Regions from separate parts of the Paenibacillus sp. PK4536 genome, predicted to be linked through region 1. Evidence: predicted binding sites of a transcription regulator. Region 1 holds the regulator's gene; the other holds the start of a gene.
What was found. The regulator NrdR, encoded in region 1, represses ribonucleotide reductase genes. The targets are predictions, from matches to a motif close to AACACNATATATNGTGTT.
Positions count from the first base shown of each region.

Region 2: the regulator NrdR is predicted to act here: its motif matches at 4,504-4,521, upstream of nrdI (class Ib ribonucleoside-diphosphate reductase assembly flavoprotein NrdI).

Region 1 covers NZ_CP126313.1:2,832,411-2,849,074, forward strand. The annotation lists gene PO903_RS12680 (SDR family oxidoreductase) at 1-320, shown strand, start outside; gene PO903_RS12685 (bile acid:sodium symporter family protein) at 557-1,531, shown strand; gene pnpS (two-component system histidine kinase PnpS) at 1,528-3,345, shown strand; gene PO903_RS12695 (response regulator transcription factor) at 3,435-4,166, shown strand; gene PO903_RS12700 (methyl-accepting chemotaxis protein) at 4,292-5,476, shown strand; gene pstB (phosphate ABC transporter ATP-binding protein PstB) at 5,611-6,366, shown strand; gene phoU (phosphate signaling complex protein PhoU) at 6,392-7,051, shown strand; gene polA (DNA polymerase I) at 7,223-9,889, shown strand; gene mutM (DNA-formamidopyrimidine glycosylase) at 10,076-10,921, shown strand; gene coaE (dephospho-CoA kinase) at 10,931-11,527, shown strand; gene PO903_RS12730 (lytic transglycosylase domain-containing protein) at 11,524-12,087, shown strand; gene nrdR (transcriptional regulator NrdR) at 12,213-12,689, shown strand; gene PO903_RS12740 (LysR family transcriptional regulator) at 12,854-13,729, opposite strand; gene PO903_RS12745 (tautomerase family protein) at 13,882-14,277, shown strand; gene PO903_RS12750 (aldo/keto reductase) at 14,278-15,240, shown strand; tRNA gene PO903_RS12755 (tRNA-Leu) at 15,312-15,395, opposite strand; gene PO903_RS12760 (ABC transporter substrate-binding protein) at 15,660-16,634, opposite strand.
Region 2 covers NZ_CP126313.1:2,171,449-2,188,112, reverse strand. The annotation lists gene PO903_RS09920 (thioredoxin family protein) at 1-264, opposite strand, end outside; gene nrdF (class 1b ribonucleoside-diphosphate reductase subunit beta) at 793-1,761, opposite strand; gene nrdE (class 1b ribonucleoside-diphosphate reductase subunit alpha) at 1,876-3,960, opposite strand; gene nrdI (class Ib ribonucleoside-diphosphate reductase assembly flavoprotein NrdI) at 3,947-4,315, opposite strand; gene PO903_RS09900 (glycoside hydrolase family 64 protein) at 4,965-6,341, shown strand; gene PO903_RS09895 (galactokinase) at 6,466-7,764, opposite strand; gene PO903_RS09890 (helix-turn-helix domain-containing protein) at 7,932-9,653, opposite strand; gene PO903_RS09885 (rhamnogalacturonan lyase) at 9,840-12,299, opposite strand; gene PO903_RS09880 (nucleobase:cation symporter-2 family protein) at 12,782-14,104, shown strand; gene PO903_RS09875 (Cof-type HAD-IIB family hydrolase) at 14,309-15,094, shown strand; gene PO903_RS09870 (hypothetical protein) at 15,209-16,294, shown strand; gene PO903_RS09865 (helix-turn-helix domain-containing protein) at 16,441-16,664, shown strand, end outside.

The DNA of each region.
Region 1 (16,664 bases):
CTTATCGTGGTGAGCCTGTATTGTTGGATTACTCTTCTACCAAAGGTGCAATCACAGCCTTTACACGTGCTCTATCTATGAATATTGTAGAAAAAGGAATTCGTGTCAATGCTGTTGCTCCAGGTCCGATCTGGACGCCATTGATTCCTGCTTCATTTGACGAAGAAAAAGTAAGCAAATTCGGAGCAAGCCAACCGATGAAGCGTCCGGGACAACCGGAAGAAGTTGCTCCAGCTTATGTATATCTAGCAAGTACAGATTCTTCTTACGTAAGCGGTCAGATTATTCATGTTAACGGTGGCGAGATCATTAACGGATAATACAGACGTTATCTAGCATAGATTTGACAATAACATCATATTAAAATCACAAAAATATGGAAAGACGGTAGATCAGGGAGTTATTGACCTGTGCTATCGTCTTTTTTTGTATACAACACAAATATCATAGGATGTAGGAAAGGGACTTATTCTGCAACCTCTGGTATGATAATACTTGTCACTATAAGTGATCGATACATTGAAATATGTTAACTTTTGGAGATGAAGATTACGTCATGAGAGAACATGCAGCCACATTTACTCGTTTTTTTGAAAAGTATATGTTTTTGATTATTCCGTGTACACTGGTTTTGGGATTCTTTATATCGAAGCCATTGTTACCTTTTGTCGGTTGGATTCCAGGGTTATTTGCTTATGTTACTTTTGTGATGGGACTTGGTTGTGGACGAAAACATTTAAAAGGCGTATTGACCAAGCCTGCACCTATTATCGTCACTTTATTGTTAGCCCATATTGCCGCACCTTTAATCGCTTACGGATTAGGACTTTTATTATTCGGTAGTGCTTCTCCTTATACGGTAGGCTTGGTATTGTTTGCGGCTATCCCTTTAGGCGTATCTTCTGTCTTATGGGTCGGGATGTCTTTCGGTAATGTGGCATTAGCATTAACGTTAGTGATCGTGGATTCGGCACTTAGCCCTTTTGTCGTGCCTGTGCTAATCGAAGTGTTTTTCGGTGCAGATATACAGTTCGATACTTTACATATGTTCAAAGATTTATTATTACTGATTGTATTACCTACATTTGCAGGTATGATGGTCTATGAGTTATCAGGTGGGAAGTTCCGTGATTGGTCAGCTCCAATTACGCAACCGTTAGCCAAATTGTGTTTTGCAGGAGTCGTATTGTTAAATGCAGCGGCGATTGCTCCGCAACTCCAATCATTGCGTCGTGATCTACTATTAGTCGTGCCTTCTGTGATGATACTGGTCGCTTTATGTTATGGACTGGGGTATGTCGCGTCGGCGATTCTTCGTCGCAAAGGGGAAGGGCAGTCGTTACCTGTGACATTAGCCTATGCTTCAGGGATGCGTAATATTTCGGTCGGGATGGTGATTGCGATGGCTTATTTTAGCCCGCAGACAGCTGTACCCGTAGTACTAGGGATTATGCTTCAACAGCCGATGGCAACGCTCCAGTATTCTATTTTTATGCGTATTTCAAATTATCGTAAAGGAAGAGATGCATGAAGCCTTTCCGCATTCGTTTGACATTGATTCTGATGATCCTGCTCGGTGTACTTGGTCTAGCAGCGGCACTGACAATGGGTCAAATATTCAAAAGCTCACATATTCAAACACTCGAAGACAACATGGTTCGTGAAATTCGTTTGTTAGAAACAACGTTTGATTTTAGATCAACAGGTACAAGCGGTAAGCCTTCTGAAGATATTTTCAAATATTATTCTCAAGAAGCACATGAGATCGGGAACTTAACTGATTCACGAGTGACTTTTATTGAGAAAGACGGCACTGTAATCGGGGATTCTGAAAGTGATCCACATGCGATGAACAATCATATGGATCGTGAAGAAATTCGTGCTGCTTCAACGACAGGTGTAGGAAGTGCGATTCGCTATAGCGCTACACTGGACAAGAATATGCTGTACGTTGCAGCGCCTGTACAAGCAGGTAATGTGTTCAACGGGTATATTCGGTTATCCATGAGCCTTGAAGCCGTAGAGATCGGTGTACGCAATGCGTGGACAGTGATGGGGATTAGCTTGCTCGTCTTATTTCTAGTGGCGGCTGTTGTGAGTTATCGAGTAGCATCCGGTCTAACCAAGCCACTTGAACATATTACAGTGGTCGCTAATCGGATCTCTCGCTTAGACTATGGAGCACGAGTGAAATTGGAACGTCGTGATGAGATTGGTGAACTGGGTAAAGCGATAGACAATATGGCAGATAGCCTAGAAAAACAACTCAAAATTATTCGGGATAACGAAGATTTGTTACAAAGTGTACTGGCGAATATGACCGGTGGAATGTTGATGGTCAATTCATTAGGAAATGTTGCACTGGTGAATCGATTTGCAGAAGAAGTACTTGGAGTCACTTCTAAGCGTCTAACAGGCAAGTCGTATCACGAATTGAAACGTCATTATGAACTGACCAAGCTACTTGGAGAAGGATTGCGTCGTAAAGAGCGTATTCATGATGAACAGACCTTGTATGATCCAGAACCGCGCTTGATTCAGATCGATGGTGTACCTATGTTCGAAGATGATGATACGTACCGGGGCATGTTGTTCTTGATTCAAGATATCTCCAATATTCGTCGCTTAGAAAGAATGCGAAGCGAATTTGTAGCTAATGTATCACATGAATTGAAAACGCCTATTGCTGCTGTCAAAGGATTTGCCGAAACATTGCTAGGCGGTGGCGTGCAAGATGAACAAACTTCGCGAGCCTTTTTACAAATTATCTATGATGAAAGTGAACGATTAAACCGTCTGATCGGTGATATTCTGGAATTATCCAAAATTGAATCGAAGCGTTCGCCACTCAATTTCTCACCGATTCATTTACAACCTTTCTTTGATACCATTCGGGAGATGTTAAATTCTTCTGCTGCCAAAAAGAATATTACGATGGAAATGAATGTACCGGAAGAAATGTTTATGGAAGCCGATGAAGATCGATTACGACAGATTTTTGTCAATTTGATCTCAAATGCGGTAAACTATACACAAGACGGTGGTAAAGTAAGATTAACAGTCGAAGAGAAAGTATCTGAGAATGGCGAGGAACGTATTCTTTTCCATGTTAGAGATACAGGTATGGGTATTCCGAAAAAAGACTTACCACGTATTTTCGAACGTTTTTATCGTGTAGACAAAGCACGTTCACGTATTTCAGGGGGTACAGGTCTTGGATTATCGATTGTTAAACATCTTGTCGATTTACACCACGGCACTGTAACTGTGGAAAGCGAAGTTAATATTGGAACAACATTTACAGTCAATTTGCCGTTGTTACAAGAGGATGAACCAGATATTTAATATTTTATTACATCATTTTACACAGGGTTAACACAAGAGTGATATGCTGACATTGATGTATGAAATGCGAACCCTTGTGGGAGGTTATCATGGCTAAACGATTACTGGTCATAGAAGATGAATCAACGTTATCTCGATTGTTGTCTTACAATTTGACACAAGAAGGATATGAAGTCACTGTAGAAGATCACGGAAGTGCAGGATTGGATCGTGCGCAGAGTGAACCGTTTGAATTGATTTTGCTTGATCTGATGTTGCCAGGTATGGCGGGACTAGACATTTTGCGTAAATTACGCAGTTCAGGGATTCGTACACCTGTGGTGATTTTGACAGCCAAAAATGCAGAAGAAGAAGTAGTGGAAGGACTCAAAGCTGGAGCCGATGACTATATTACGAAGCCATTCGGTGTTTCTGAACTATTAGCACGTGTCGCTGCGGTATTACGCCGTGCAACCGGTAGAGAAGATCAACCAGAAGAAGAGTTATCCCATGAGAGTCGCATAGAACTGGGAGATTTAACGATTTACCCGGATAAATACGAAGTTACATTGGGTACACAACATATTACACTGCGTCCTAAAGAATTTGAAGTCTTGCTGTATCTGGCACGTAAGCCAGGTGTAGTCATGACACGGGATGATCTAATGAATGCCGTATGGGGATTTGATTATATCGGTGGTCAACGTACCGTCGATGTACATGTCAGCTCTTTACGCAAAAAGTTAGAACTCGATCCTGAATCGGTACATATCGATTCAATTCGTGGAGTTGGTTATAAATTAGTCGTACGCAAAAGAACAAGCGCTCAACATTCCATTTAAAATGGGATGTCGAGCGTTTTTTACATAATAAGCGAATTTTAACACATTGATGTTTACATTGATCCTTTAGTCTTAGGTTATGAGTCTAAAAGACTAGTTTACTTCGTTAGGAGAGACGATAATCAATGTTAGAGACAATGATACGTGAATCGCAAACCACACAACCTATTGATATAGCAACTCATCCCATACCAGTAGAACAAGTAGAAATTGAAATTACCCAAGAAACACAACCAGAAAGTGTAGCTATATTATCAGATGAATTAAGTCTACGACGTTATTTGATCACTGTACCTGCTATTACGGTGGAAGAAACCTGTCGAGAAACATATATTCGCTTTAAGCGTCAGACCCATCTGCCATGTATTGTTTTGTGCGATGAACAACAGCGTCCTGAAGGATTAATTATGCGTGAACAGTTTTATCGTCATATGGCAAGTCGATTTGCAAGTGAACTATATGATACTCGATCTACAGTCATGTTCAGTCAGCCTCATATTTTGGCAATGGATATCGATACAGAAGCTTCTATCGTTGTGGATGCTGCTCTTGCTCGTGAAGGAGACTCTTTTTATGAATGTGTCGTATTAACACATCAAGGTCTGCTAGCTGGAATTATCACGATCCGCGATATTATGGAATTATCTAACTATTTACAGTTGTCGACAGAACAAAGACGAATTTCTTCTTTGCAAGAGACTCATCAATTTGTAGAACAGATTGGTGATGCGGTGAAAGTAGTTCAACAAGCTGCTCAAGAAAGTCATCGTGAACTGCATTTGATGAAGCAACAGACAGTATCCGGTCAACAAGATCTCAATAAAGCCAATCAGCAATTTGAAGAAGTACAACAATTGGTCGTACGTCAACGTACATTAGCCGAAGATATGCTGCATTACACAGGGCAAGCAAGTAAAGTGGTACATGCTGTAACCGATCTTGCAGGTCAAAGTAATATGCTGGCACTTAATGCTTCGATTGAAGCGGCTAGAGCTGCAACAGCAGGCAAAGGATTCGCTGTGGTCGCCGAAGAAATGCGTAAATTATCTTCTCATATTACAGCCCTCTCTACAGATGTGAATCGGCTATTGACCGGATTAAGTGAGATGATTCAACAATCAGCTTCTTCTACACACACAACAGAGACCGTTATGGATCAAAGTATGGTGTATATTAAGCAAGCCAATCAATTATTTGGCAAAATGGCGTTGGAAGCAGAAGAAGCTTCTAAAAGTGCAGAGCAATTGATCCAATCGGCGGACGAAGCGGATCATCTGACAAGTATCGTGGCACAAGCTTTACAGCGTTAAATCATGAGCTTTACATTTTTTACATTCCGTTTACAATTCGAACTGATGGGATTTACAAATATGATTTATGATGAATAGATGTAAAAAACATTCGTTATCAAAAAAAAGAATTGAAAATCAGGGGAGTGTACCTTGTGTCAGCTATTATACGTGTAGAACAATTGAACCTGTACTATGAGAAACATCAGGCTCTTAAACATATTAATTTAAACATTAAAGAAAAAGCGATTACTGCTTTTATTGGCCCTTCGGGTTGCGGTAAATCCACTTTGCTTCGTACATTGAACCGTATGAACGATATGATTCCAGGCACACGTATTGAAGGTGTAGTAGAGATCAGTGGTTCTAATATTTATGGTGAAAATGTAGAAGTCGAAAATCTACGTCAGCAGGTTGGTATGGTATTTCAACAACCCAACCCTTTTCCCAAGTCCATCTACGAGAATGTAGCTTATGGGCCACGTCTGCATGGTGTAAAATCCAAAAAAGAATTGGATGAAATTGTAGAAACAAGCCTACGTCAGTCGGCTCTATGGGAAGAAGTGAAAGATTATCTTAAACGGTCTGCCCTTAGCTTATCCGGTGGACAACAGCAACGTCTGTGCATCGCTCGTGCGTTAGCAGGTCAACCCGATATCCTTTTAATGGATGAAGCAACTTCAGCACTTGATCCAATCTCTACCTTGAAGATTGAAGAATTAACGCGTGAGCTTAAAAAAGATTATACGATTGTGATGGTAACACACAATATGCATCAAGCTGCGCGTATTTCAGATCAAACTGCTTTTTTCTTAAATGGCGAAGTTGTAGAATCGTCAGATACACCGGAGATGTTCTCCAACCCCACAGATTCTCGAACAGAAGATTATATTTCGGGAAGATTCGGCTAATACCTACACCAAGGAGGACTTGTTCATGCCCAACCGGAAAGAATTCGACCAAAGTTTAGGAGAGCTACGTCGCTTGCTCACTGCTATGGGAGATCATGTAGTTCATGCTTTAGAAGAAGCAGTACTATCATTGCAACAACTCAATATCGAACAAGCTAAAAAAATCATTGGTAATGATCACACGCTTAATGAATTAGAAGAAAAAGTCATGGAAATTGGTTCACGTCTGATCGTTACCCAACAGCCAGTAGCCAAAGATTTACGCCGTATTATCGTAGCTTTCAAAATCTCTAGTGATCTAGAGCGTATGGGTGATCTAGCGCTTGATATCGCTAAAGTAACATTGCGTCTTCAAGATTCTACTTTAATCCAGCCATTAGTCGATATTCCTCGTATGGCTGATATCGTAGGACAAATGACCAAAGAATCAATCCAATCGTATTTGGATGAAAATACTGATTTGGCGTATAAAGTAGGCGTAGATGATGATCAAGTAGATCATATGTATAGCGGAATGATTCGTGAACTGCATAACTATATGATCGATCATGCCGTTGATGGCCCGCAAGTTATGTTGCTTAATCTAACTGGACGTTATATTGAACGTATCGGAGATCATGCGACCAATATTGGTGAAAGTGTTGTCTATCTGGTTACAGGTGTGCGCCCCGATCTTAACCGTTAATCAACACAATACGTCATATCATAGCTCTAACCCCCAAGCATCGGACACAAATCCGGTGCTTTTATTTTTTGATTAGAAGGGCTTGTGGTATCATAGAAAGAGCGAATATTAATCACAATCGTAAACCAGAAGATGGTTCAATATAGAGATGTTCTAACTACAGGAGGTTCTATGGAAAAGTTTCTTTTAATAGATGGTAACAGTATTATTTATCGTGCTTTTTTTGCAATGCAACAACCGATGACAACCAAAAGCGGACAGCATACTAATGCAGTCTATGGATTCACTAATATGTTAATTCGATTGCTAGAAGAAGAGAAACCAACGCATGTGATGGTTGCTTTTGACGCAGGTAAAATTACTTTCCGTCATACCACATATGGAGATTACAAAGGTGGACGTCAAAAAACACCGCCAGAATTATCGGAACAATTTCCATTACTGAAAGAGTTATTAACAGGGTTGGGAATTACGTATTATGAATTAGATACGTATGAAGCGGATGATATTATCGGTACATTATCACGGACAGCTGAGGAAAAAGGACGCAATGTATTGATTGTCAGCGGTGACAAAGATATGTTGCAACTGGCTTCAGATCATGTCAAAATTGCGCTTACTCGCAAAGGTGTAAGTGATATTGAACCTTACGGACCCGCAGAGATTGAAGAACGTTACGGCTTAACTCCAGCTCAAATTATTGATCTTAAAGGATTAATGGGGGATACGTCAGATAATATTCCGGGTATTCCAGGTGTCGGTGAAAAAACAGCGCTCAAATTATTGCATCAATTTGGCAGTGTAGAAGAAGTATTAGCGAACACCGATCAACTCAAAGGTAAAATGAAAGAAAAAGTAGAAGCTCATGCTGATGATGCTCGTATGAGTAAAGAACTAGCGACTATTTTCCGTAATGTTCCTTTTGATGCGACATGGGAAAGTATGAAATATGATGGATTTAATCCGGTGACTTCTATTGTTGCTTTGCGCAAATTAGAATTTAACTCGATTATTCAACGCTTGAATTTGTCAGAGCTTGATGGTGAAGATCTGCATGATCCTGCGCAAGTAGAAGCTTCTGAACTTGAAGTCACGATTGTAGGTGAAGAGCAACTTCCAGAACTGGAAAAAGTACTGAATACAGTCGAAGTATTGCATATTGAAAGTCATGGAGATAATCCACATCATGCGGAACTGGTGGGTATTGTATTATCTGCACCGGATCAGTATTACTTTATGACGCCTGAGACATTGTTAAGCGAGGGCGCAGCAGGTGTACGTGCATGGTTAGCTGATGGATCGATTCCGAAGCATGGACATGATTTGCATCGTGCAGACCTGGTGTTACACTGGATCGATATTCCATTTGCAGGAGCTTCTTTTGATGTGCAGATTGCAGCCTACTTACTTGATCCAACAGAGTCCGGGCAAAGCTTGAATGCGCTTGGAGCAAAATACGGTCTACCTCATATGCCAGAAGACGAGACAGTCTTTGGTAAAGGGGCTAAATATAAAGTGCCTGAAGAAGAAATATTGAGTCATCATCTGGCACGCAAAACAGCAGCTATTCGTGAGCTGGTTCCACTTCAACGTGAACAGTTGGAGCAAAATGAAATGACCAGTTTATTTGATGATCTAGAAATGCCGTTATCTCGCATCTTAGCCGATATGGAGAAGCAAGGGGTTGCTATCAATACCGATGAACTACGTGAACTAGGCAAAGAATTTGAACAGAAAATCAATGTCTTAGTGACTGAAATTCATGGAATGGCTGGTGTTGAATTTAACTTGAATTCACCGAAGCAATTAGGTGAAATTCTATTCGATCGTCTAGGATTACCTGTAGAGAAGAAAACCAAAACTGGATATTCTACCAGTGCAGATGTACTTGAAAAACTAGCACCTTATCACGATATTGTGCAGTTAATTCTGGTTTATCGCCAACTTGCTAAATTGCAATCGACGTATGTAGAAGGATTGTTGAAAGAGGTTCATCCGAAGTCAGGTAAAGTGCATACCTTTTTCCGTCAGACGATTACAGCGACAGGTCGCTTATCCAGTCAGTTCCCGAATCTGCAAAATATTCCGATCCGCCTAGAAGAAGGACGTAAATTACGTAAAGTATTTGTCCCTTCTGAAAGTGGTTGGAGCATTCTATCATCCGATTACTCCCAGATCGAATTACGGGTACTTGCGCATATGGCAGATGATCCAGGTCTAAAAGATGCCTTTTTACATGATATGGATATTCATACCAAAACAGCTATGGACGTATTCGGCGTGACCAAAGAGCAAGTCGATGGTAATATGCGTCGTTCTGCCAAAGCGGTTAACTTTGGAATTGTCTATGGTATTAGTGATTATGGATTATCTCAGAATCTAGGGATTACACGCAAAGAAGCAGGCGACTTTATCAGCCAATATCTTGAAGTCTTCAAAGGCGTTAGCCGTTATATGGACGATATCGTAATCGAAGCGAAAAAAGATGGCTTTGTGAAAACGATGCTAGAGCGTCGCCGTTATCTACCGGATATCAATTCATCTAACTTCAATCTGCGTTCGTTTGCGAACCGTACAGCGATGAATACACCTATTCAGGGTACAGCCGCAGATATTATTAAGCTAGCTATGGTGCATATGGATCAAGCACTTAAAGATCATAAGCTGAACAGTCGTATGTTACTGCAAGTACATGATGAATTGGTATTCGAAGTGCCTGCGGATGAAATGGAACAAATGAAGAAATTAGTACCAGAAGTGATGGAAAAAGCATTGTCGTTATCTGTGCCACTTAAAGCTGAAGTGAGCTATGGTGCGAACTGGTATGAAGCGAAGTAAATAGTCTATAATTAGAGGGTAGGGAACGTAGGGATGCTTGGAGGTGGAATAGTGATTCGTTCCGCCAAAGAGATGATCCTTACGATCGCTGTTAAAGATTGATTATATAAAATATGCATTTGACTTATTAAAATTTTTATAATGACTTATTTAAGAATATTATTGTAAAAGGTAAGGTGAAAGGTTATGCCGGAATTGCCGGAAGTAGAAACAGTTAGACGGACGTTAAACACCTTGGTTGCCGGCAAAACGATTGATCATGTTACAGTGTCTTTGCCACGTATTGTTCAATTACCGGATGATCATAAGCAGTTTGAGATTGAGCTTCAAGGGCATACGATTGAGAAAGTGGAGCGTCGTGGCAAATTTTTGCGAATCGTGATGGATCATTTGGTGTTGGTTTCTCATCTACGGATGGAAGGACGCTATGGAGTCTATACAAAAGATGAACCTGTCGAGAAGCATACTCATGTTATTTTCCATTTTACCGATGGTACAGAGCTTCGTTATAAAGATGTACGTCAATTTGGTACCATGCATTTATTTAAAAAAGATGAAGATTTGCAGTCTAAGCCACTGATGCACTTGGGGCTTGAACCGCTTGCGCCTGAATTTACAGCAGAGCAGTTTATCAATCTAATGAGCAAGCGTCGTACGATGATTAAGCCTGTGTTGCTCAATCAGAAGTATGTGGTAGGGATCGGAAATATTTATGTGGATGAAGCTTTATTTCGTTCAGGAATTCATCCAGAGCAGATCGCTAATACGTTAACAGCAGAACAATTAACCCGTCTACACGAAGCCATTGTATCAACACTTGCGGATGCTGTAGAAGCAGGTGGTTCTTCGATTAAGTCGTATGTCAATGGACAGGGCGAAATGGGGATGTTCCAGCACAGTCTACGTATTTATGGTCGCAAAGCAGAACCTTGTTATGAATGCGGAACACTTGTCGAGAAGACGGTTGTTGGCGGAAGAGGAACACATTTTTGCCCTGTGTGTCAGCCGCTACCTACTCGTCAGAAACATTGAGGTGACATCATGAATATCGGTTTAACCGGAGGAATCGCAACAGGTAAAAGCTCGGTGTCTGCGTGGTTATCCTCTAAAGGAGCCAAGTTGATCGATGCTGATCTGATTGCGCGTGAAGTGATGATGCCTGACCATCCTGTGCTTGCACAGGTGGTACAACGTTTTGGCGCAGACATGTTACAAGCAGATGGAACACTAAATCGTAAAAAGTTAGGTGAACATATTTTCACCCATCCTGAAGAACGCAAATCGCTTGAAGAGATTACTCATCCTGCGATTCGTGAATTGATTCAGACACGTACTTTAGAGCTAGAACAACAATATCCAGATACGTTAGTGGTTGCAGATATTCCATTATTGCTAGAAGCCAAAGGTGTCTATACGTTTGACCAGATTATGGTAGTGTATGTGCCTCAATCAGTTCAATTGGAGCGCTTAATAGCGCGCGATGGATTAACCGAAGAACAAGCATGGAAACGAATAAATGCGCAAATGGATATTGAGCAAAAGAAAAAAATAGCTGACATTGTAATTGATAACAGCGGTACCCTTGAGGATACGTATGCTCAATTGGAAGAGTTCTGGCAGAGTAAAGGTCTTTCATGAAGAAATTGGTTCGTAAAAGAATACTTTTACCACTGTTTATCCTTGTTGTGATCGTTGTTTTTTTCAATAGTCGCTGGTTAGGTTGGATTTATCCAATCGAATACAAAGAAGAGATTCGTGCGCATGCTGCTGCGTATGAAGTCGATCCTTTTTTAGTCGCTGCGATTATTCGAGTAGAAACGAATTTTAAACCAAGTATGGAATCCAAAAAGGGTGCCTTGGGTGTGATGCAATTGATGCCTAATACAGCGCAATGGATCATGGAGCAAGCACACTTAGATAATATGTCACTGGAAACAGTGAAGCATGAGATCGATCCTAATATCCAGATTGGTACATGGTATCTTAGACAGCTCAATCGTCAGTTTGATGGCAATAAGGTGGCTGTGATTGCGGCGTACAATGCAGGGCCTGGCAATGTGAAATCATGGCTCAGTTCCGGTAAATGGGATGGCACACTAGAAGATGCCAAAGATATTCCTTTTGGCGAAACAAGACATTATGTTCAACGTGTATTATATTATTATAAGCAGTATACTGAATTATACGATGCCTTTTAGATCGAACAAACACTATGTTGGATTCTGGAACACATATATTTGATAATAGATGAACTATATATGCGTGAACTTGACTGAAATGATGTCCGAATGAACGGTTGGCGAGAAAGGAAGTGACGTGAGCAATGAAATGTCCATATTGCAGTCACAATGGAACCAAGGTGCTGGATTCCCGTCCAGCCAATGATAATAAGTCGATTCGTCGTCGACGTGAATGTGAAAGTTGCAATCGCCGTTTTACGACGTTCGAAATGGTAGAAGAAACTCCACTGATTGTGATTAAGAAAGATGGTAGTCGTGAAGAATTTAGCCGTGATAAGATTCTTCGTGGTCTAATTCGTGCTTGTGAGAAACGCCCTGTATCTGTAGATCAATTGGATATGATCGTCTCTGAAGTGGAAAAAAGTCTACATACTACAGCGATGGCAGAAGTGGAAAGTCGTGCTGTAGGCGAGTTAGTGATGGAACAGTTGTACCCTGTCGATGAAGTAGCCTATGTGCGTTTTGCTTCAGTCTATCGTCAATTTAAAGATATTAATATGTTTATGAAAGAGCTCAAAGGTCTATTATCCAAAGAAGAGAGCGAAAATACGAATACCTAATCAGAGTTAAATAAGATTAGAGATCGTAATAACGTTAGAGGATACTTGATAGGCAAAAAAGAGCATCTTTACAGTCACATGTAGAGATGCTCTTTTTGGTATACATTTCTATAAAATAATGAATTATTCCTATCTACTAAATAGCAGATTAAACTCTCATCCTACTAACGATTGTGAAAATAATTCCGCACTTGTTCGATAAACAGTTGCTGTATTCCACTACTGTATTTCATAGAACAAAGTTGCAGGATGCCGATATTTAAAGGGTTATCTAACACTGGAAAAGGCAAGCGAGTATATCCAGAGTCTATGTGCAAGGAAGAAGGAACGATCCCAATTCCATTTAACTGTTCAGCATATAAAGGGATCAATGAAAGTTGATTTAGCGTATAAAATAAGGGTTCTTTCTCATATGTGCGGAACGCTTTTTCTACCTGTAATCGATACTTGCAAGACGATTGTCCAATAATCAATAAATGCGATAATAACTCGTCTATCGTTACCGTTTGAGCGGTAGCTAATGAATGACCTGCTGGTATAACAACAGAGATCGATTCTTGCGCTAAAGGTTCGAATGAGAAAAGATGAGAATATTCAGAATCAGCACATAACGCAATAGTGATTTTTTCCTGTTGCAAACATTCTTCCAAAAAAGCAGAATGACCCACTGTAATCTCGCAAGCAATTTTAGGTTTATATTGCCGAAATTCATTTAAAATGTGAGGTAAATGGTAGTCTGCCCATGTTTCTGTGACTCCAATGCGTAATGTGCCTATTTCTTCTTCGTTTAGTTGCTTGGCAATATCGCCTACATAACGCCAGTGCTGGATGAGCTGATCCACTTGTTCTGCAAATCGTTGCCCGGCAGGCGTGAGTGTAGCTTCCCAATTGCGATAAAACAAAGTGATTCCTAACTCTTTTTCTAATCGTTTAATCTGGTTGGTAATTGTCGATTGAGCATAATTTAGCTTTTCCGCAGCCTTGGAGAACGTTCCTTCACGCATGACTGTCTGAAAAGCAATCAATTCTGTCAGATCCATGATCCATCTCCTTTTGCTATCTTCATCGATAAAATGAATGATCTTTATGATTATTATCTATTATATAAATAGAATGATTCTAAGTACAATAAGAGCATACACAACCGCTTAGATATTTAAGAAATTTATTGATCAGATGGAGGATCAGAATTATGCCATTTACAAGAGTCAGTTATATGGAGAATCAGTACCATGCAGAGCAGTTGCAACAGATCAGTGGGGTCATTTTATCAGCACTGGTAGATTGCTGTGATGTACCGGTAAAAGATTGCTTTCAAGTATTTCATCATCATCAGTCAGAACAATTTATATATGATCCACACTATTTACAAGGAGATCGTTCAGATGGATTACTGTATATCCAGATTACGTTGAAGTCTGGTCGAGGGGTAGTCAAAAAGAAAAAGCTGTATATGCAATTAGCGAAGCAACTAGCAGAGCAAGTCGGCGTTCGGATTGAAGATGTTTTTATCATGTTAATCGAGACTGAATTTGAAGATTGGTCATTTGGAAGTGGTCTGGCACAAATGGTAAAGGAGAATGAGTAAATGGATAAGCACCTATTAGGCCATTCCAATATTCAAGTATCCAAAGTTGGTCTAGGAACGATGGCATTTGGAAGATGGATCGATGCATCTGCTTCACAACGTATTCTGGATCAAAGCCTAGCGCTAGGTATTCATTTTATAGATACAGCTAACTTTTATGGCAAAAGGCAAGATATTGATCATATTGGAGATGGATTAGGAGAGCAGATCATCGGTCAAGCGCTGAAAGGAAAACGAGATCAGGTGATCCTTGCAACCAAAGTAGGTATGCGTATGGGTCAGGGTAAAATGGACGAAGGGTTGTCTCGTCACCATATCATGCAAGAGATCGATCGTTCTCTACAACGTCTGCAAACCGATTACATTGATCTGTATCAAGTTCATGAATTTGACCCTCATACACCACTTGAAGAAACGTTACTTGTATTGCATGAATTAGTACAGCAAGGTAAAGTCAGAGCAATCGGGTGTTCTAACTTTGCTGTAGATCAGTTACGTGCTGCTTACAAGTTCAGTGATACGCATCAATGGACACCTTTTACTTCTATTCAATCTGAGCTTAATGTGCTGACTCGAGATATAGAGCAAGACGTGTTTCCTTATGCGGATCAAGTTGGAATCGGGAAGATTATTTACAGTCCACTGGCAAGAGGGATATTATCAGGACGCTATTCATCGCTACAAGATATTCCTCCTGAAAGTCGTATGGGCAAAGGCGAAGAACGAATGAAGCATTATTTTACAGAAGAGAATTTTACAAAAGTGGATAAATATCGTGTGATAGCAGAAGAAGTAGGGGTTACACTGGTACAGTTAATATTATGGTGGACGATAAAACATCCACAAATAGATTCGATGTTAATCGGAGCAAGTCGTACAGCGCATATCGATGAGATCGAACAGGTGATGTCATTAGGAACTATGCCTGTATCCCTATGGGAGCAGATAGCTTCTATAGATTGAATAGCACAGAGATTGAAATATAAAAAAGCCCATCCCGCAATAGACGAGACAAGCTTAGTAAACAATAAGTATGCGGTCAAGAGGACTCGAACCTCCACGGGGGTAAGCCCACACGGACCTGAACCGTGCGCGTCTGCCAATTCCGCCATGACCGCGAATATGTAACTTCCACATGTTCATGATGTTTGTCTGAGAAGTTAATGTGGGAGTGGTGAACAAATCACCGTAAGTAAGATTATATCGGATTTGAAAAGTGAATACAAGTTTTTTGCTGGTCTGATCCATACCATTCGTACAAAAATAAACAACGATGAATCGTATATACTGTTCCCTTGATAGTTCAAAGGAGACACCGATTCATCGTTGTTTGTTATATCAAAAAGATTTTAATCCATCGAGCATTGAGAAGAAAGACTAGATTAAGATGTACCCTGTACTTTTTTCAAAATCGTTTCTAATACATAGGTCTTAGCAGGAGGAGTATTATTGAAAAAGCTAGGATCCACAATATAAACATGCCCATTCTGTACTGCTGTTAACTGGTTCCATATTGCACCATCTGCTGTGGCTGTCATTCGCTTGGTCAAAGCGTCAGGTGTATCACCAGCAACGCCTGTAGAGATAAATAGATAATCTGGATTAGTGCTTTGCAACTGAGCAACTGTTGCCGGAGCCGATACCGCATCTGTTGGCAATATAGGTGGAGCTTTAAGCGCCATATCCTGATACATGACTTCGCCTACACCATTTTTGGCATTGTTGTATAACATCATGCCGTCTTTGGTGATTGAAGCCGCTGCTACTGTAGATGTTCCAATAATAGGCGTTAGCTTCGATTTACTTGCATTGGTCGCTTGTTGGAAAGCATTGAGATATTGTTTGACAGCTGTTTCTTTATCTACAATCGTTCCATAGTTATACAGTTCACTGCGCCAGTCGTTGGTTTGTGCGATATAGATCGTTGGTGCGATTTTGGACAATTCATCATAGACTGCACGATCACTATTATCAGTGAAGATTAGATCAGGCTTTTGCCCTTTCAATGCAGATAGATTAATCTCGGTACCTTCGCCTTCGATCAGTGAAATATTATTCTTTTCTTCATCTGTCATATAGATAGGAAAAGGATTGCTTTCCGTCGGCTTAGGAGCCAGTGCCACATTCACATCAATCGCATTCAGGTAATCCAGTGCATATTGGCTAGTGACTGCAATACGCTTCGGAGAAACCGGAATACTTACCGTTCCAAAAGAATCATTGATCGGCATCGTTTTGATCCCATTGGGATTGAAAATATCGGCACGCGTTTCTTTAGGCTGTCCGCAAGCCGTCAAAAAAACCAACATTAGGAGTAATCCCAATCCTGCTTTGGCATAAGTGGTATTAAAATTCAATGCTTTCGCCTCTTTTCTGAGTACTATACT
Region 2 (16,664 bases), 660 kb from region 1:
ACGAGCCACCCGATATACTTCTTTCCCTTCCATCATTAACAACAATACCGGCGAAGTAAAAATCATATACTCTCCTGCTAATTCAGGCACATCTTCCATATACACAAATGCACCTGCAATATGCTCATATCCTTCTAACAACGTAGTTACTTTCGGCTGAACGGCTTCACAAACACTGCAATTCTGCGTTTTGAGCATTAATAACGTTAATGGATGCTGACGAACAAAATCATCTACCTGCTCTTTCTCAAAAAGCCTTTCCATTTCTACTCCTTCTTTCCCACACTATTTATAGTATATATTTCTATCCTTCTACTCACTTCCACCATTATACCTAACCTCTACTGCATTACGGATGACACTTAAACAAAATTAGATCGTTATTGCAGAGTCTATAACTCCTTATATGTACTCAACGCATACCATTCCCAACCGAAAAAAGGCTGTTTTTCTGCTAAACTCCACAGAAAAACAACCTTTACTTCACCCTTTTGAACACATATATAATTTATCTTTATCTCTCTAACTATCTCTATTCTCTCTCTATTATCCCTTACATACTATATTTCCTTCACAATCCCAACCTACTACCACACTATATCTAATCTTTTAAAATCCTTGTTTTGTCACTCCCCCGCCTGAGCGAAGGGAAAGAAATCAATTCGAAAGGAGCGAAGCATTCGCCTTGTAAGACTCGGATTTTGACTGCAACGCAGTCGTTCAAAAAAATCCGATCTTACCAGCGACCGACAGAATGATTTCTTTCCCATAGCGGTCTCTCACAAAACCATTTTAAAAATCAAATTTAAAATCATCATCAGTCAAACGCTCAACGTTCATCGCACGCACATAACCATTACCTTTTTTCGAGAAAAAGTCATGTTGTTTCGTATGTGTACTGATACCGTTGAATACGATTGGATTCACTTCTTCTTCTGCAAATACAGGATCAAATCCCAAGTTCATAAATGCTTTATTTGCATTGTAACGAAGGAAGACTTTAACATCTTCAGTCAGACCGATTGGATCATAAATCTCTTCGGTATACTTCTCTTCATTTGCATGAAGGTATGTCAGTAGACCTTCTAAGATTTCATACACGTCTTTTTGCTCATCTTCTTCCAGATCATTGTAGATTTCTTGTGCAAGTACCCCTACATACACACCGTGAATACTTTCATCACGTAAAATCAAATCAATAATCTCACCGCTACACGTCATTTTACCTTGTCCTGCTAAATAAAGCGGATAGAAGAACCCACTGTAGAACAAATAACTTTCTAGCAATACAGAAGCCGCCATCGCTAAAAATAGCTCTTTTGGCGAATTAATATTCAAGTAGTACTGACGGATCGTTTCTGCTTTGGTTTGTAGACGTGGATTATCTTCAACCCATTGGAAAATCTTATCGATTTCTTCAGTGGAAGATAGTGTTGTGAAGATACTGCTGTATGATTTCGCATGAATCTGCTCCATCATCGCCATAAAGCCAAGTACCGCTTTACGTTGCATGCCTTCGACGTGCTCCAATACTTTAGGCATCCCTACGCCACCTTGAATCGTATCAAGTAACGTCAATCCTCCAAGCACTTTCATATAGGTGTCACGTTCAATATCGCTTAATTGAATCCATGACATTTTATCATCAGACAACGGAATCTCATCATCCGTCCAGAATTGCATAATATTTTGGTTCCAGAACATCATTGTGAAATCATCATCAGGACGGTTCCAGTTGACAGCTTTGATAGGTCCACTCATAAATCAAAATTCCTCCTTGGTAAACGTTTAAGGCATACAAAAAAGCCTAAAAAAACAGGCTTTCTTGTACAGTCCATTACAGTTATATTGCTATAGCATTAGATTAAAAAAAGATTACACCGAACAAGTAATACATTCTTCTACGCTAAGCAATTTAGTACGTGTATAGTAAAGTGATTTTAGACCTTTTTGAGCCGCATACAGGTAATAACGAGCCAATTGACGAGTCGTTACATCGCTACCTACATGAAGAACTGTTGAAATTCCTTGATCGACATGATTTTGAATTTCAGCAATCAGATCCAATACTTTAAATTGATTCATTTGGTAAGCTGATTTGTAGTAGAAATAGTTATCCTGTTGCATATATGGCATAGGATAGTAAGTCGTTGAGTTCGCATACGTACGTGTCTCAATTTGTTCTACAATCGGCATTACACTGGATGTTGCATTTTGGATATATGAAATACTTGCTGTTGGCGCGATTGCCAAACGGTAAGCATGATAAAGACCGTGTTTCATCACATCAGCTTTCAGGTTTTGCCAGTCTGCTGGTGTTGGGATATACATATCACCGAACAAGTCACTTGCACGCGTCGTTGCTGGGCGATAATCGATTTCTAAATAACGATCAAAGTACGTTCCTTTTGCATATTCGGATTTCTCAAAATCAGCAAAAGTCGTTTGACGCTCACGAGCAATCTCCATACTTTTCTCTAATGAATAGAAGTTCATCATCATAAAGAATGTACGTACAAAGTCTCTTGCTTCATCGCTCTCATACGCAATTTTGTTCTTCGCAAGATATCCATGCAAGTTCATTACGCCTAGACCGACTGAATGCATTTCACGGTTTGCTTTAGCTACACCTGGTGCATTTGCGATATCTGTCATATCACTTACAGAAGTTAGACCCATAATACCTTCATGAACCGATTCACGAATTTTGCCAAGTTCCATCACGTTAACCATATTCAGTGAACCCAAGTTACAGCTAATATCACGACGAATGATATCGTCTTGACCATAATCAGTAATCTCAGAAGTTTCTTGCAATTGGAAAATTTCAGTACACAAGTTAGACATACGAATAGAACCGATATCTTTTAGTGCATGACCGTTATTCGCATTACTTTTGTTCATAATGTACGGATAGCCAGATTCCAACTGTACACTTGCGATTTTGGTTAACATATCACGAGCGCTCATAATAGCTTTCTTTTTGATACGATCATCTGCAAGCAATGTATCGTACATTTCATCGATATCTAGATCATCCAGATATTTACCATAGGCTTTGTATACACTGTAAGGAGCGAATACATGCAATAGTTCGTTATCTGCTGCTAATTTGTAGAAGCGATTCGGTACAACAAGACCGATTGACAATGTTTTGAGACGTGTACGCTCATCGGCATTGATTTTTTTGCTATCCAAGAATTCCATAACGTCCCAGCCAAAAATATTGTAATATGCTGCGCCAGAACCTTTACGTTGACCCATCTGATCTGCATAGGAGAAAGCATCTTCCATCAGTTTCAATACAGGCATAATTCCTTTAGCCGCACCTTCAACACCTTTGATCGGTTCACCACGTCCACGAAGTTTGGACAAGTTAACCGCTACACCGCCACCGATTTTGGATAATTGCATACAAGTGTTCAATACATGGTTGATCGAGTTCAGTGAATCATCCATTTCAAGTAAGAAACAAGATACCATCTCACCACGACGACTTTTACCTGCATTCAGGAATGTAGGTGTTGCTGGTTGTAGACGTTGTTCCATCATCGACTTAGCAAGCGTCTTGGCATTCACTGCATCTCCGCGTCCCAAATGAAGAGCTACAACTGCAACACGATCTGCATAATGCTCTAAGTATTGACTACGGTCATTTGTTTTTACTGCGTAATCCGTATAGAACTTGGATGCCGCCATGTAAGATGGAAATTGGAAATCATAGCTATGTGTAATCGCATAGACTTCTTCCACATCTTGCGAAGTATAATTTTTGTACATATCTTCATAGTAGTCGTTATCAATCATATAACGTACTTTGGTTGCTGTATCCGGGAAGTTGATACTTTTACGAGCTACCTCTTCCATATATTCTACAACTGCTTCTTTATCTTTATCCAAACGGAAAAATCCACTCTCATCCCGTTGCATCAGTAAGTTGTTCAATTCAATATGCCGCAATTTTATCTACCTCCTGTTGAAATCGTTGTGCGTCTCCTGTTGTACCTGCTAATTCGAACTTGTACACCACCGGTACATTATAACGTTCAGAGATCAGATCAGCACTGCGAGCGAATTTGTCACCCCAATTACGATTGCCACTTGCTGCAACTCCAATCAAGCGATTGTGATTTCTCTCCAAAAAGTGAACTACCTTATCGGGAATCTGACCAAATCCAGTTGTGTACGTAACCAGTACAAAAGGTTCATTCAACGTCAGCGCCTCATCAATCTGTACAGCTTGTACAGCAGGTAATTTCAATTTGTTGATAAATCGTTTCACATTGCCTGTTTTGGAATCATAAGCAATTAGCATGGTGTGACATCTCCTTCTCGGTTCAATATGTAGTACCCTTCGTCCGTTCAATCACTATATAAATACAGATAACAATGCTCTAATATCATCTCTGTGTTATCTGCTCTAGTGCGTATAATTAGCTATAACCTATATATTCTCTGCTCAAACATCGCAACCGCAATATATAGAAGACTTTATCAAAGATATACGCTATATATAGTGTTGTCAATAGGAACTGAAGGTCTACACCGCCGTCCAAACATGCCTTAAAAACGGTCTAATTTTTCAAAAATCCAAGTACAACGGGGACTTATTCGAACACGTATTTTACATACATCTCGATAATCATTTATAAAAAAATAATTTTCTTGACATACTAGATATAGTGCATTCTGTTTTTCTTTTTCCCGAACATTTCCAGATTATGCAATGAACATAAATTCACTTTAAAATGAACATAAATTCCGGTCTATTTAGACGCTCAAGTATAAAACTTTAGCTGTTCTTGAACAAAAAAGCAAATAAAAGTTTCTTTAAATTAAGAAAGTTTGGCATAGAAATACACATGAGGATTACACATGGTTTTTGTCTTGTATTTATTACCATATATTGAAATAATTAAAAGCGTAATTGCAATCGCATACAATTTGAATAGGAGGATATACGTATGAAGAAAATGGTTTACTTCTTGCTTTTATCTGTACTTGTTCTGACAAGCAATCTCTTCTCTCCTGCATCATCATCTGTATCTGCGGCTGATTATACCCAAGGAGCCACCACTTCAGGCACAACAGCAACAATCTGGTTCTCTTCGAGTGTAAATACATCATGGGTAGATATCCATTACTCGGTGAACTCGGGTAATTTGCAAAATCTGCGTATGACGTATGATAGTGGATCTAAGCGGTATATTCAAAATGTATCCAATGTAGCAACCGGTCAAGTGATCAAATATTCATTTACGTACAATAATGGAACTTCTGCTTATGATACCCCTAGCTTTAGCTATACCGTCACATCCGGTTCAACTACACCCACTAATCCCGGAACAGGTTCTGATTCAATCTACAGTATACCTGCGGCTTCTATTCCTACAGCTACAGGCAATGGCGTACTATCGTTCAAAGTACTTAATGGTACCAAAGGTGCGTATGCAAATAATCAGATTTACTGGGGCATTCTCGGAATCAATCCTGCCACTAAACAATGGAGTTATCTCGATAATAGCGGTCAGCTCAAGCCTATCTCTACCGCACTCAACAATGCTACAGGGCATCTCACCAAAAATGGAGTCAATTACGCCAATATCTACAGTACGCTGGATCAGATCAATTGGGTGAATATGCCGAAGATCGATTCCGGTCGAATGTTCATCTGTGTAGGTTCACCTTGTTATATCAAAACATATGATGATGGATTTGCAGGCCCGGACATCAATAACCCTGCTGACCCTAACCGTAATATCTATTTTGATTTTGTAGAATTCACTGTCGATGGTACTGGATATCATGGAAATACGACACGTGTAGATGGTTTTGGTTTTCCTTTACAGCATCGCCTTGTGAATCGTGCAGGTAACTACGATCAGACGGTAGGCGAATTGGAATCAGAAACACGTTCAGGTCTATTTAGTAAGTATCGCAGTGAAGTACCTTCAGCGTTCCAATCTCTTGCCGACGTACAAGCGCCTTACCGGATCGTAGCACCCATTCATGGAGCATTCGGGGTAAATGGTACACAAGCGAATTATTTTGCTGGATACAGCAATTACAGCACGCAGGAGATCTTGTTATGTAATGGTAGACTTGCAGAGGATTCAGGTACATGTTCAGCAATCAATCGTCATGTCTATGACAATCAAGCGAACTGGAGTAATCCTGCTCAATATTACAAAGCTGCACCTGCTAATTACTATGCGAAGTTCTGGCATGATCATAGTATCAATCGCTTAGCGTACGGATTCGCTTATGATGATTACAATCAGCAAGCTTCGTATCTCGAAGTCGGTGATCCTAAAGGATTGATTATTCGGGTCGGCTGGTAAAACGATATACGATAATCATATACAAAAAAGCCTGCTTCTACGGTCAAAGTCATTTTGACAGTGTAGAAGCAGGCTTTTTTCTGTTCAATCATGATGCCTTGTATATGTTACAAAAATGTATTCTTTAATTTAAGTAGTTATTCAAACAGATCGATCCATGTTGACGTACATTGATAATATACGTAGATGTATTCAATGTTTTTTGAATAAGTGCTGTGTATTCGCTGACTAATTCTTTAGGTAAAATCGTCAAAATAACACCTGCAAATCCGCCACCATGTACACGACAAGCACCTGCTTGTTTTTGCTTCAAGAAGATCTCAGTAATCGCCAAAGCAATCGAGATACTTTGCTCACGGGTATGGGAATCTTGATATACGTTTTGGAGCCATTTCCATGATGAATTACCAGAACCAGTTATTAACTCTAGGAAATGATCCCATTCGTTGGCTTGTAGCGCTTTGACTTGCTCATCGACACGATCATTTTCTTCTAAGAAATGAAGTGCACGTAATACTGCACGATCTCCTGTCTGTTCGCGAAGACGTGCCAAATTGCTATACACTTCTTCCAGACTAATCTGACGACACACTTCATGACCTAATGCTTCCGCAACCGCCTTCATTTCTTCCGGTACAGCCGCATAATCAGCAGTTAGATCGGCATGGTTGCCTCCTGTGTTTACGATAACCATTTCATATCCTTGTGCATCAAAATCATAAGGAACGTGTTGAATCGCAGGTTCTTTGGGATTAATGAAATCGATTGCAATTAATCCACCGTGTGCGCAAGCCATTTGATCCAATAGTCCAGAAGGTTTATTCCAGAATTTATTTTCAGCATATTGTCCAATTCGAGCCATATTGACGATATCGACTTTGCTGTCATTGTAGAACGTATTTAAGATGCTTGTGATCAACATTTCGAACGAAGCAGAAGAGCTCAATCCAGAAGCTGCCAGTACATTTGTAGAGACATAAGCATTGAATCCGCCTACATGTAGTCCCCATTTCACAAAGCCCGCAACGATACCACGGATCAACGCGAGTGTACCGCCTTCGCCTTCAACAGGTTCTAATTCAGACGTATGGATTTTGTATACATCACTATAGCCTTCAGACACAATCGTAATATAAGGTTCATCTACAGGTACTGCTGCACTGATTGTATCTAGGTTGATACTGGTTGCAAGCACTTTACCGTAGTTATGGTCGGTATGATTACCACCAATTTCACTTCGACCTGGAGAACTGAATAATTGAATATTACCATCTCCAAATTGTTGGTGATAACTATTCATGAGTTGTTGGTAACGATCCAATTGGTGCTGTACTTGTTCTTGTCCGTACATATCTACAAGTAATTGTTGCATCTTGTCTGTATTGTATTGTTGCAAGTTTTCTGTAACCGTTCTCAATTGCATGTTAAATATCCCCTTTAATATTAAAAATAGTTTCTCCCATGTTGCTTATATCTGTTCCTATATTGATTGTACTGAAATTTTGCGGAATTGTCAGGGTATTGTTGCAATGATTCTGCACTTTTTGGAATAGAATCGTTTTTGATTTCCATTTATATAATCATCTTAACTTAATTTGTTAAATAATTAACTTGAATACGCAGCTGTCTTTCTAAAGCTAAGCCGTCATCATAACCGAATTCTTCTAATTTTAATCCATAGATTTGTCCATTTTGTACAGCAGGGAGTTGGCTCCAAATAGGATGTTGTTGCATCATCGATTCCATACCTTCCAACCAGTATGCCGGAGCAACAATAAACATATGATCTGCTGCGTACTGTGGCAAAAGATGTTCTGCAATCAATTTAAACCCTCCTGCTTCCAATATATCGTGACGAATAGGACAAGGCGGATTTAATTTGAGGGCTCGATACAAGTTATAACCCGCTCGTGTCGTTTCTCCCCAGATCGCAATCTGATGATCACCACACATCTCATACAAACCCACAGTCTGCTGAGTGACCTGTTCCAGTTCTAATTGTTGTCTAGCGACTTCGATCTGATATTGATACTGTATGACCCACTCTTCTGCTTGATGCTGACGATTAAGAATTTGCCCTATATACAACAATTCATCAATAGGACTGCGTACACCCCGTTCGATGATAAATAGCGGCGCAATCGATTTTAATTGTTCAAATAATTTGGGATGATCTAAGATACAATCAGCAATAATAATCAGATCCGGTTGCACATCGTCAACTGTACATTCAGGTAACTGTAGTTGCCATTCTGTTGGTAATTGATGAGCTCCTTTATCCAGATTCCATATCGGAACCGAAGATAATTCTTCTTCTAATAACTTAGAATGTTGATTAATCTCAAACACACTTGCTAATGGAGTAATGCCTAATGCTAATAATGTACCTGCAAATGGAAAAGCAGCAATACGTTGTGTTCCTTTGCGTGCTCGAAAAGCTCCGGGAGTCATGCCGGTAAATGAACGGAATTTTTTACTTAAATAAATACCATCACTATATCCTATTTCTTCTGCAATATGATGTAAGGTATTGTCTGTGCATAACAAATGTTCTTTCGCTTTATTAATCCGCCAGATCGCAAGATAATCGGAAAAGGTATACCCTATTTCTTTTTTAAACACTTCGGAAAAGTAATGTGGATGCAGATTGGTCTGCGCTGCCACACTTTCACGTGTTAACATCTGCTCTGAAGCATAACGAATATAACTGGCGATCTGATGCATAGAACGGGTTACATATTTATCATTAGACCCATCCGATGAACAATCGATCCGTTGCAATAATTTGTGCAATAAGACATGAATCTGCTCTGTGTCTTGATCGACGTATAATAACATTTGTTGAATTAGCTCAAACGAATAGGCGGTATTACGACTCACGATCGTTCCATGCTTAGGCAAGCTTTGATAACATAACTGGTAGCTCATCTGATTCATGCAATCTTGTACTAGATTATAACGCTCACAAGTGATGATATGTAGACATCCTTCTTCACCATAAGAGAGCTGTAGCTCTGTGTCCGGGTGTACAAATAATAGCTCCCCTGCTTGCAAATACCATGCTTCAGGTTGATCCTGTATTTCTATAGTTGCATTAGACTGAGGTCTAACGGTTACGGTTCCTTTTTCTAAAGCCAAAATTAGAAGATGCTCTGAGCGTAAAGGAGTCATACAAGCAGCACGGTTATTCATAACAGAATGCGTAGGAGTAAGATGAAAAGAGTAGATCGATTTGCATAGATCTAATATCGGATGCATGGCTGGCTGAATCATGAACGAATGATCACGCTGGCTACTCTGGTAAATATCCATACTGCAAACCTCCTCTGTAAATGATACCTTTTATCATTTATCTGTTAGCATTATATAATGTGAGAGAACTGTTTGTATAATGTAGTCATCATATCTATGCTAAAAAGCCTGCTACTTTTTAGGGATTATCTAAATTCTAATCCATAAAAGCAACAGGCAGTTAACAATTATTTAACTATTTGGACTTTACTTTCTTTTTCCAGCGGTATAAAAGTTCGGTAAAGGTACGGTCGACCAGTCAATATCAGAACCAAAATAAAAATCAGTATATGTCGGTTGATTATACGTTGTATTCTGACGAGCCACTCCTGTACGATACTGTGTATTATGCAATAATGTATACAATTTGTGGTTGGTGACTTCTGTACTCAGATAGATACGAATCGCTGAACTATCGGTTGTACGTACCAACATTTCTTCACGCCAATCGCCAAAAATATCCGCTACCAGTGAAGGTGTGCCTTTTGTATCATTATTGGTTAGCGTGCCTGTTGCTGTAAGCACTGTTCCTTTGCGCCAATCTTGAATGGTAGGTGTCACTTCACGAGCACCATCAATAATCTGAGTGGTTAGATCGGCGCCCCATTTAATATTCATATTGGTTCCGGGGATCTTGGTTCCGATCTGCTGACCATCGGCTGTACGCATATCTATTGACCATGCTTCAAGACCCGGGCGAGAAGGATCAATATCGCCAATCATGCCACGTCCTGTATCTTTACCACTATAGGCTCCAAAAATCACTTTGCCTGTTTGGGCATCACGCATACTATATCCATAAGGCGCATATGTTCCACCTTCATGCACCATATAGATTTCCATCCCCGAACGGTTCGGATCAATATCAGTGACATGCATCGCATCTCCATGTCCAAGCCTTGCTATCACTCCCGGTGTTGCGCTGTTAGCAGGCATTATATCCATTGAACTATAAAGTAAGCTACCATCATCATCTACTGTAGCAGAGCCGTATACAATCTCATCTTTGCCATCTCCATCTACATCTGCCATCGTCAATGAATGAGCACCTTGTGTAGTCAGTGTACCCAATTCAGGATCGGTTCCATTAACACCATGAGGGCCATCGTTAAATGGATTGCTCATCGGCGTCCATCCACTATCTGCATTCCACACTTTTTGCAAATGACGTCCATCCCAATTGTAGGATACAAGCACAGAGCGTGTATAATATCCACGTGCAAATACAGCCGAAGGTGTTTTACCATTGAGATAAGCTACACCTGCTAGAAAGCGATCTACACGGTTGCCCGGTTCGATTCGTGACATCGCATAATCGCCCCACATCAATCCATCATCATGTCGATCGGGTTCATAAGCTATCGTTTCAAGTTCTTTCCCTGATTCGCCTTCAAAAACAGACAAGTATTCTGGTCCGTCTAAAATAAATCCTTCAAACGTCCGCAGATCATTCCGTGCACTACGTGAAGGAGCATACACATCCATAAAGTAGTCGGTCAACGCTTCTGCATCAACCCGAGATAATGGATAATTGTATTTAGGCACAATCCCAAAACATTCTTCAAGCGTCTGTGGCCAGTGACCGTCCTTCACTTCTTCTTGATCACGCCATCCCATAAACATATCCACCACATGATCATAGTAGCCACTACTGCTTAAGCGATAATCATCGGTATTCGCATACCCTGCTTTTTTATCGGCTTTGGGTAATGTAATGTATTTCTCAGAAGAGACTTTACCGCGTGAATTATAACGAATAATCTTAGTGCCTGGCGCTGTTTTGAACATCATTTCGGCTTTGCCATCTCCGTCAAAGTCATACACCATAAATTGTGTATAATGTGCGCCCGAACGAATATTCACACCTAGATCAATACGATACAACAGTCGACCATCTAATTGATAAGCATCGATATACGTATTGCCTGTGTATCCTTTCTGCGAGACATCTTTGGCATTGGATGGGCTCCATTTCACAAAATATTCGTAAGCTCCATCTCCATCGACATCTCCTACGCTCATATCATTCGCAGTATACGTATAGGCTTCACCCGCAGGCGTCACCCCATCAGCTGGTTTTTGCAAAGGCAGATCATAATAGGTGTCGTTCCAGACTGTTGCAGGAGCACTTAATTTCTTTTTGTCAGGCTTACGTAGATCTTTAAGATCATAATGAGTGCTATACGTAGTTAGATTGGATTCTTCTATGTCGGTCGTCTGTGTAGATGATTCGTTATAAGCAGATTCTGTCACTGTCGCTACTGAATGATCGGTACGAGGCTTTTTCGGTTTGATTGGGGCTACCGTGTATTTAGCAGTTGTTGTTCCCTGACGATCCAGATAATTCGTGCTATCTGTCACCACTGTTAGAAATGTACCATTGCGATACAAAGCAAAATCAGTACCTGTTAGCCCTGTCTCTGAATAACCGTTGGCTTCGTCTCCAAGTAAGCGCCAGCTTAGAAAAATACCTTCTGCTGTTTTGGCTGCCACCAATCCTCGATCCAGATATTCCAATTGAACACCTTTATTGCCTTTACTTTTAGAAGATGCAATAGACATATCTGTAGAATCAGCTGCGAATAATCCACTTGTTGGTAATATCAGTACGATGCCTAAAGCGGCGGCTACGATTTTAGTTGTTAACGAATATTGCTTGTCTTTCATACCCCTTCACCATCCTTATCATTTTGGTAACGCTTACAAATGTGAATAAGTGAATATTACTATGCAGGTTATACCCTGCTGAACCGTACGCTACACTCCTCCTTTTCTATAACATTCGCCCCATGATCTTGTTCTATTATTTATTACAGGTAGCTCTTTTATTATAAATTTGTGATGTTCTCAAAGGTGTACACAAATCAGAGACATCTGTTTAAATAACAGTGCCGTTGTGTACGTTTATTTTTTGTATAATCGGTTCTGTTGGTATGTTTTATTGTACTGATCAGCTATATATCTTCTTTAATGTTATATTAACTTACATATAATTTATAAATGTGCATAAATTAAAGTCTTTAAATTATATTTCTGCACAAATACATATAATATCTATCGTCAAAATAGAGATACAAGCGATATTATTACGTTAATTCATTGATTTGTTAACGTGGTATGTCAAACTATATTCAAAAGGGGCGAATAGTATGGATAATAAACCAAGTGGTGGTAAAATTTTATCTTTAGGATTACAGCATGTACTGGCTATGTACGCAGGCGCTATCTTGGTACCTTTGTTAGTTGGACGAGCATTGAATCTGACAGCAGAACAATTGTCTTATCTGGTCGCTATTGATCTATTAACATGCGGGATAGCTACCCTGTTACAAGCGTGGAAAAACAAATATCTAGGTATCGGACTGCCTGTGATGTTAGGAAGTTCTTTTGTAGCGATCACACCTATGATCGGGATCGGCAATCAGTATGGACTTAATGCGATCTATGGTGCGATTATTGCTGCTGGATTATTCGTCTTTTTATTCGCTGGCTTTTTCGGCAAAATTATTCGCTTATTCCCTCCGGTTGTGACTGGAACGGTTGTAACTGTGATTGGTCTTTCCTTAATTCCCACAGGTATTCGCAATATGGCGGGTGGAGCTAATAGCCCTGAATTCGGTAGCCTCACCAACTTTCTTCTTTCATTCGGCGTACTATTACTCATTTTAATCATCAATCGCTTTTTCACCGGATTTATGCGTTCGTTATCGGTATTGATAGGCATTGTTGCAGGTACCGTTGTTGCTTTTATGATGGGCAAAGTCAATTTTGCCAGTGTAGGCGAAGCTTCTTGGTTTCATTTACCACAATTCTTCATGTTCGGCACTCCAGAATTCAAGCTTGCGCCGATCTTGACGATGATTATTGTATGTATGGTCATCGTTGTTGAATCCACAGGTGTTTTTCTAGCTTTAGGTAAAGTATGTGATCAGAAATTAACTCCGCAAGATATGACGCGTGGTTATCGTACCGAAGGACTAGCGATTGTACTGGGAGGAATGTTCAATGCTTTTCCATACAACACTTTCGCTCAAAATGTAGGGCTTGTAGAATTATCCCGTGTCAAAACACGTAATGTGATCGTTGCTGCGGCAAGTATTCTTATTGTGCTTGGCTTGGTTCCCAAAATTGCTGCACTGGCTACTGTTATTCCTGCTGCTGTTCTAGGTGGAGCTACAGTCGTATTATTCGGAATGGTTGTCGCTTCAGGTATTCGAATGCTAACCGAAGTGAACTTCAAAGATCAACGCAATCTGCTAGTCGTCGCTTGCTCGATCTCGCTCGGAATTGGAGCTACTGTCGTACCGGAGTTGTTCGCAGGGCTTCCTTCAGCACTACGTATTATTGTAAGTGATGGTACGATCACAGGTAGTCTATCCGCTATCCTATTGAATCTATTTTTCCATTTACCTATCCGATTCAAGCGTCCTTCTACTCTGCCTGCCAAAGTCGAAACGATTGAGCAACATTAATACCGTATGACTATCTATAAAAGAATGTGATATGCACTATAAAAAAGCTACTTTTTATGGGTTAAATCTATCCTAAAAAAGTAGCTTCTTTTTGCTTATTTTGCTAGTCATTCTCCTGAAAGGCAAGACATGGATCTAGTTTCACGGTTATAATAGAGTCATACTGTATATACCAAAAATAGATGAACACGATAGGAGCTGCTCATGTCTAATCAAAGTATTATCTTTTTCGATATTGATGGAACATTATTAGATTTTGATAAAAAGTTACCCGAAAGCACTAAAAAAGCGATATTCGATCTCAAAGCACGGGGTCACGAAGTTGCGATTGCTACAGGTCGTGCGCCTTTTATGTTTGACGATATTCGTGAGGAACTTGAGATTGATACGTATGTCAGTTATAACGGTCAATATGTAGTGTTACGTGGAGAAGTGATCTATACCAATCCGCTGGATAAAGACGCTTTACTTCAATTGACGCAGACGGCATTAGAACAGAATAATCCACTCGTCTACATGGATGCTGATGATATGAGAGCAAGTGTACCGGAAGAAGATGAAATGATCACAACCAGTATTCATACGCTCAAAGTCAATAAGTTCCCAACATATGATCCTTTATATCATCAAGGTAGAGAAATGTATCAATGTCTGCTGTTCTGTATTGGTGATGCTGAGAAGAAATATGAGCAAGAATTCAAATCATTTGATTTTATCCGCTGGCATCCGATGTCTGTCGATGTTCTACCCAAAGGTGGTTCCAAAGCACATGGTATCGCCAAAATCACCGAAAAGTTAGGCTTTCCTGAAGAAAGACAATATGCGTTCGGTGATGGACTTAACGATGTGGAAATGCTCAAACAAATCTATAACAGTGTAGCGATGGGTAATGCTGAACCTGAAGCCAAAGCGGTGGCTCGCCATATTACCAAATCTGTAGACGAAAATGGAATTTTACATGGACTACAAATGGTCGGGTTGTTAGACTAATCATTTAACTTTTATAGCAACTATCTTCATTTATTCCCCTTTTTCTCCGATATTTGAAAAGGATGTAATTTTACATCTTTGTCAGATCTATAGAGAAAAAGGGGATTTTTCACAATGAAAAAAGGATTGTTATGTCTGTTGAGCTGGATTATGGTATTTGTCGTCATTATGCCTAGCCATACCACTCATGCTGTCAATGTAAAAGGAAGTACATATCAAAGCGTATTTTTATTTGTAAATGGTACATTTCAGATCACCCAGCAATACACCCAGTTCGTGAACAACAACAAACTGTATATTCCGATTAAGATCATGGATCGGATTCCAGGTATCACAATTCAATATGGGAGTCCGCTTACGATTACTGGTAATAAAGGTAGTATTACGGTCAATGAATCCAATTCATTTGCTTATGCAGGTGTAACTTATGTGATGTACAAATCGTTGTTAGCGATTACCGATTTGGATGGAAAATATGCGTCTAGTGCTCAATCCTTATTTATTTGGAGTGATGATGAAGGCAAGCGTGCATCCAGTGAGATTTTGACCAACATTAGTCAGCTTCCTGCGAAGTACGGTTATTTTATCGGTCAAAAAATATATCCATTCTATTATCCGGGAGCCTACTGGATCACCAATATACGCTATGCTTCTTCCAGCTTGTCTCTAACGATTCAAAATAAATCAGGCGATACGTATGAGTTCAATAGTCCAGTATCTGATTTGGACTTTCTGTTAGATAGCGAACTGACATCATTTAACCAGAACTGGCACGGCAAATTTGTCTGGTTCGACAATCGTGCATATAATGGAAGCGGTCTTAACCATTTGGAGAAGTTAACATTTATCGCTGTGCGAGTAAATGATCAAAATGATGCTTTTGTTACGTTGCAAAAATCCAATGGTAAGCAAGTCCAGATCAAACTCAATCGGCAATATGATACAGGTATGATGCTAAGTGATATCTTATGGGCCAAAAATCCACGCACTGTGTACAATTGGAGCAATAGTGTCTGGACAGCTATTAGTAAAAATAAATTATTAAGCAATATGACCCGCGAACAGGTTACATTATCTTGGGGCGAACCTTCTGATAAAAATACGTATCAATCATCTTCTTTAACGTATGAGCAATGGATCTATTCTGGAGCCTATCTGTATTTCTGGAACGGTCGCCTCAGTTCAGCACAAAGTCGTTAAGTCAAAATATATGAAACCAGCTACTTCTTCCACAAGAATGAGCTGGTTTTTTGTTTGAATGAAATAAGCACTTTTATTGATGTTTATTTTAAGTTTAGTTGAAGTTTAAGAATGGACATTGTATGATAAAGATAGAGGTGAAAATTATGAGTACATTAACAGAACGAGAAATTGCTTTGGCAGAAGCCATTATAATTCCATCTTTAATTGCCCAACAATTGGATCAACAAGATCAGGTTCAATTATCTACTTTTCTCAAAGTATTACTTAAATATATCGAAAAGACGTCTCCTGTATCTGCTGAACACCTTGTGCAACAAATTCATTTAAAAGATGATTTAACTGTGCAACAATTACAACAATATTTTCA